DNA from 2 places in the Bacillus sp. GW823-FHT06B01 genome. Region 2 is predicted to be linked to the other one. Evidence: predicted binding sites of a transcription regulator. Region 2 holds the regulator's gene; the other holds the start of a gene.
What was found. Region 2 encodes LexA, which represses DNA repair genes until DNA is damaged. Its sites were predicted from a motif close to CGAACATATGTTCG; they were not measured.
Positions count from the first base shown of each region.

Region 1: a site for LexA is predicted at 1,160-1,173, ahead of recN (DNA repair protein RecN). Genes of this name have one in related genera too.

Region 1 is NZ_JBXAHR010000002.1:659,008-662,228, forward strand. It holds gene AC1Q8N_RS10520 (TlyA family RNA methyltransferase) at 1-434, shown strand, start outside; gene argR (arginine repressor ArgR) at 577-1,026, shown strand; gene recN (DNA repair protein RecN) at 1,293-3,032, shown strand; gene spoIVB (SpoIVB peptidase) at 3,151-3,221, shown strand, end outside.
Region 2 is NZ_JBXAHR010000012.1:40,010-43,230, forward strand. It holds gene AC1Q8N_RS28165 (DUF1700 domain-containing protein) at 1-375, shown strand, start outside; gene AC1Q8N_RS28170 (DUF4097 family beta strand repeat-containing protein) at 376-1,182, shown strand; gene lexA (transcriptional repressor LexA) at 1,271-1,891, opposite strand; gene AC1Q8N_RS28180 (YneB family resolvase-like protein) at 2,033-2,689, shown strand; gene AC1Q8N_RS28185 (DUF896 domain-containing protein) at 2,735-2,974, shown strand; gene AC1Q8N_RS28190 (bifunctional metallophosphatase/5'-nucleotidase) at 3,014-3,221, opposite strand, start outside.

The DNA of each region.
Region 1 (3,221 bases), on a different contig from region 2:
TCCGTTACGTGACACCAGCAGACTTAGAACGTGGTTTACCGCAATTTGCTAGTATCGATGTTTCATTTATATCATTAAAGCTTATACTGCCGGTTTTAAAAACAATGCTTATGCCTAATGGGGATGTAGCAGCGTTAATTAAACCACAGTTTGAAGCTGGAAGAGAGCAAGTTGGGAAAAAAGGTATCGTTCGTGATCGAAAAGTACATGAGGCTGTCGTAGAAATGATTGTCGACTTTGCTATAAAAGAAGGATACGACGTAGAAGGTTTAACATTCTCACCAATTACGGGCGGGGATGGTAATATTGAATTTTTAATTCATCTGAAATGGCATGGTGAACGTGAGAATGGCGAAAATCATTCTCCAGTTTCTGTTGAGCAAGTAGTTACAGAGGCGCATGATGTCCTAAAACAAAAAGGAAAAGGGGAATAACATATGTTGTTCCTCTTTTTGTTGTAATTGTATAATGATTGTAAAAACAATTGTGTACAAGCAACGAATTATAAGTTAACATAAATAAGTGAAGTATACCAATGTTTAAACTATGGTAAGAGATAGTGTGAGGTGCAAATGTATGAATAAAGGTCAGCGCCATATTAAAATCAGGGAAATTATTGCGAACAAAGAAATTGAAACACAAGATGAATTAGTTGATATTTTACGTAATGAGGGATTTAATGTAACGCAAGCAACAGTATCGCGCGATATTAAAGAACTGCACTTAGTGAAAGTGCCATTACATGATGGGCGCTATAAATATAGCTTGCCAGCAGATCAACGATTTAACCCGTTACAAAAATTAAAACGCAATCTAGTGGATTCATTTGTAAAATTAGACACGGCAGGACATATGCTTGTGCTAAAAACATTGCCTGGTAACGCTCATTCACTTGGAGCACTTATTGATCATTTAGAGTGGGATGAGATCATCGGAACCATCTGTGGTGATGATACTTGCTTAATTATTTGCCGTACACCTGAAGATACAGGTGTTGTCTCTGATCGTTTCTTAAATATGTTGTAAAAAAAAATCTTGTTTGCTTTCCTCTGTAAAGTGGAAAGTGAACAGGATTTTTTTATTGGTTAAAAATGTTAATTCTTAATTGTAATATAATATTTTCTCTGAATAAAATTAGAAAATAGGTGGATTGACCCGTAAAACGAATGTTTGGTACAATGGAGCGGTTAGAAAAGTAATTTATACATACAAACATATAGTTTGACTATTTGAATGAAGAACTGAGAAAAGCCCTTAATAGGGGATTAGTTTATAACGAGGTGAATGGGGCATTGTTATCGGAATTATCGATTAGAAACTTTGCTATTATTGAGGCATTAAATATTTCTTTTCAAAAAGGGTTAACGGTTTTAAGTGGTGAAACAGGGGCCGGAAAATCGATTATTATTGATGCGATTAGTTTACTTGTAGGTGGCCGTGGTTCAGCGGAATTTGTTCGATACGGAACAGAAAAAGCTGAGATAGAAGGGCTATTTTATGTAGAAGATGATAAGCATCCGTGTATTGAAAAGGCAGAAGAGTTGGATATAGAAATAGAAGACGGCATGATTATTTTGAAGCGTGATATCGCTGCAAACGGAAAAAGTGTATGTCGTGTAAATGGGAAACTGGTCACCCTTAGTATATTAAAGGAAATTGGAAAAACACTTGTTGATATTCATGGGCAGCACGAAACACAAGATTTAATGAATGAAGAGCGTCATATGTTTATGCTTGATCATTTTGATGGAGATCGCATTGTCAAACAATTGGGTATATATCAAAATGTATACGCTGACTATGAGAAATTAAAAAAACAGTTAAAATCGTTAAGTGAAAATGAACAACAAATGGCGCATCGCTTAGATTTAATTCAATTCCAGCATGAAGAAATCAGTAAGGCGGATTTAAAGATGGATGAAGAAATTGAATTAACTGAAGAACGATTGCAAATTTCTAATTTCGAAAAAATTTACAAAGCATTAGGCGATGCATATCGCTCATTAAGCGCTGACGGACAAGGGTTAGATAATGTACGAAGCGCAATGGGACAAATGGAGAGTATTACACATTTAGATGAAGTTTATCAAGAAAATCATGATTCAATTGCAAATAGCTACTACTTATTAGAAGAAGTTGCATATCAACTTAGAGAAAAGCTCGATATGATGGAATATGATCCGAAGCGTTTAGACGAAATTGAAACGCGTTTAAATGAAATTCGTATGCTAAAGAGAAAATATGGAAATACTGTAGAAGAGATTTTAGCGTATGCTGATAAAATTGAACAAGAAATTTTTACGATTGAAAATAAAGACGTTCATATTGAAACGACGAAGAAGCAATTAAAGGAATTAGAAAGTGTTATTCTGCAAGAAGCAACGTCGTTAAGTAATATGCGTCATGAGCTTGCAGAGCATCTTACAAATGCCATTCATCAGGAATTAAAAGAATTATATATGGAGAAAACAAAATTTGAAGTGAGAATCATGAAGAGAGAAGGAAATGCTGAAGAGCCTCTTGTTGAGGGTGCCCCGGTAAGACTTACGGCGGATGGCTACGATCATGTGGAATTTTATATTTCAACAAATCCAGGTGAGCCGCTAAAACCACTTTCAAAGGTCGCTTCTGGCGGAGAGTTATCTCGTATTATTTTAGCTTTAAAAAGCATTTTTTCTAAGCATCAAGGTGTTGCATCTGTTATTTTTGATGAAGTGGATACTGGTGTAAGTGGTCGGGTTGCACAGGCTATTGCGGAAAAAATTTATCGAGTATCAGTAAACTCGCAAGTACTTTGTATTACGCACTTACCTCAAGTAGCTTCAATGGCGGATTCACATTTATTTATTCGAAAACAAGTAGCGAATGATCGGACAATTACATCAGTTACCGTTTTAACTATGGAGGATAAAGTAACAGAAATAGCTCGAATGATTTCTGGTGTGGAAATTACAGATTTAACGACAGAACATGCGAAAGAATTACTTACGCAAGCGCATCATTTTAAACAGACAGCAGAGGCTATCCAGTAATGGATAGCTTTTTTTCTCAAATAATGATTTCTTAATTCTTCCGGTTATAAATAAAGCACTGCAAGGAGAGATTAAAAAGTGAAGCCAAGAGGCTGAATGTGGGGTAGGAGCGAGGAGAGTGAACAAATTGAGATTAGAAAGATTTCGCAAAATAATAGGTCTTTGTCTCCTTGTTTCTTTAGTTTTTAT
Region 2 (3,221 bases):
GCAAAAGACTTACTTGCTTTGTATCGCTTTGACGAAATGAAAAAGGACCCATCAACTACCAATATAACAAGGGCTGTTATGGCAGCGATTGGACTTAGTTTGTTTAATTTTATTATTGTGTTAGGCCCGTTAGTTGCAATTATTGCTTTTATATTTTCCTTCTGGCTCGGTGGAATTGCTAGTGTAGTGACACCATTTTTCGTTATTGGAAAAGTATTTATGGGTACTTTTATATGGTTGGATTTATTCGTTAGTATAACGTTTGTTGGGGTAGGTTTGTTGTTATGTATTATCGCTTATTATAGTACGAATTGGTTTAAAAAGTTATGCGTACGTTATGTACTATGGAACTTCAAAATGATAAAAGGGGAGTAGATGATGAAGAAAATATTGTTAGTAGCTATCGCTTGTATCATTATTGGAGTAATAGGGATTTCACAAACATATGAAAAAGCCGTGCAAACTGCAGAAGAAGGAAATAAAGAAGACGTAATTAAAAACGAAACACTAAAAAATATAGAAGTTAAGTTAGATGCTGGGGATATTGTTGTCCAAAAATCTCCCGACTCTTCTTTTTATGTAAAGCAATCAGGAGATGTACGTAAACACGAGGTTCGTATTGCTGAAGATGGTGACACATTAAAAATTATTGGGGAAAGAGAAAAAGGTGCTTCATTTGATTTTTCTTTTTACGATTTTAGATTTCAAACGTCTACAATAACTCTCCTTGTGCCTGAACGTTCATACCAAGAGATAAAAATAAATTCATCAGCTGGACAAATAGAAATAAGTGATGTGAAAAGTGACTGTGTAAGTGTTGGGACACTCGCTGGAGAAGTAGATTTGAAAAATGTCACAGCAAAAAGTGTGGAAGGATCTTCAAAAGCTGGTGAGGTGAGCTTTAAGAAGGTAATAGGAAAAGTAACTGTGAAGTCGGCTAGCGGGGAAGTGCATATTATGGATCATGATCCTAAATATGATGTAGAGGCAAGTTCAACCGCTGGGGATGTAGATATTACTTTATTAGAAAAACCACAAGATGCAGTTATAACGGGGCAAAGTGCTGCTGGCGAAGTAATGATTTTTAATGAAGAAAATAAAAATATAACAATTGGCAATGGTAGTAAAAAGATTAGTGGTAAAACAGCTGCTGGCGATGTGACGATTGAAACTCGTTCATAAGAAATAAAATGTATGGAAATCTATCAAAATACAAAAAAAGAAGATAATTACCGTATATAAATAAGGTAATTATCTTCTTTTATTATTCTTAATGTAAATCACGATATACGCCAATTACTTTTCCGATAACTGACACTTGTTTTAAAATGATAGGTTCTAATGAAGAGTTTTCCGGTTGTAGACGGAAATGGTCTTTTTCTTTATAGAAACGTTTAACAGTTGCTTCGTTATCTTCTGTTAAAGCGACTACAATTTCACCGTTGTATGCAGACTGTTGTTGGCGAACAACAACTAAATCCCCATCGAAAATACCAGCTTCAATCATACTATCTCCGGAAATACGTAACATAAATACTTGGTCTGCTCCAGCGACAATGCTAGCTGGAAGTGGGAAATGATCTTCTACACTTTCAACTGCTGTAATAGGTAATCCAGCAGTAACTTTTCCGATAATTGGAACTTGAATAACAGATTGTGTCTCTGTATCCATTCGGTTGTCACCTAAAATTTCAATTGCTCGTGGTTTTGTTGGATCGCGTCGAATATATCCTTTTTCTTCTAGTCGTGATAAATGTCCGTGCACTGTAGAACTAGAAGCGAGGCCGACTGCTTGACCGATTTCACGTACGGAAGGTGGATATCCTTTTTCTTGTACTTTTAGCTTAATAAAGTCGAGAATGTCTTGCTGGCGTTTCGTTAACTTTTCCATGTTTTCTAACACCTCGTTTTCTTTCATTTTTCTTATTAATAAGTATAACATGCGAAAAAACATTCTACAAACATAAGTTCGAACGAAAGACGAATTTATGATACACTATAAGGAAAATATAGTGAGAAAGAAGGGTTCAAAATGAATGCAATTATTTATGCACGTGTGAGCACAACAAAAGAAGAACAGGAAACATCATTATTGCGTCAAAAAGATGAATTATTGCATTTAGCTGAGCGCTATCAAATGAATGTTGTAAAGGTGATTGAGGAGCAGGCTAGTGGTTATACAATTGAACGTGATGGCATATTAGAAGTGCTAGATACAATTCGCGATGAACAAGTTGATGTACTTCTCATACAAGATGAAACGCGGCTTGGTAGAGGGAATGCAAAGATTGCATTAATGCACTGTTTACATAAAGAGGGAATAAAAGTATATACGCATACGCATAATGGAGAATTAGAACTCTCTGACTCTGATTCGATGGTACTAGATATAATTGGGATTGTTGAAGAGTATCAAAGAAAGATTCATAATTTGAAAATTAAACGTGGTATGCAACGTGCAGTAGAAAAAGGTTATCGTCCAGAAAATAATTTGAAGAATCGTCATTTAAGCGTAGGACGAGAGAAGAAAGAAGTGCCGATTGAGGAAATTGTACGTTTGCGCAAGAGTGAACTTACTTTCGAAGAAATTGCGGCAACGCTTCGCGGCTTTGGTCATAATGTTTCAAAAGCGACTGTACATCGTAGATATGTAGAATATACAAAGCAATTGCTTGATAAAGAGGACTAACTATTGTATGATAATAATCAGTTTTGAGTAAAAGGGGGATTCGAGATGCAAAGTCACGAACTCATTGAACGCATTAACTTCTTAGCGAAAAAAGCAAAAGCTGAAGGCTTAACTGAAGAAGAACAACGTGAGCGCCAATCGCTACGTGAACAATATTTAAAAGGATTTCGTCAAAATATGTTAAACGAACTTAAAGGAATTAAAGTTGTTAACGAAGAAGGTACTGATGTTACACCGGCGAAATTAAAGGCTTTAAAAAAGCAAGATAATGCAAAATTAAACTAAAAGATGGGCGAAGCCCATCTTTTTTATTTATTATATCGGTTATTTAATAACTTTCCAGTTATTGTTGACTGATGCCTCTATCTTTTTGTGCTTCAATATATAGTTAGCGATAAGTTCAGACATATCTGTTGGTATGTCTTTTATTACGGGCTTATTTTGAAACATAAAGAAGTTTCCTCCGCCGCTTGCGCGATAATTATTCATAACGACGTCATATTCTTCATTCATATGAAGAGGAGCGCCTTTA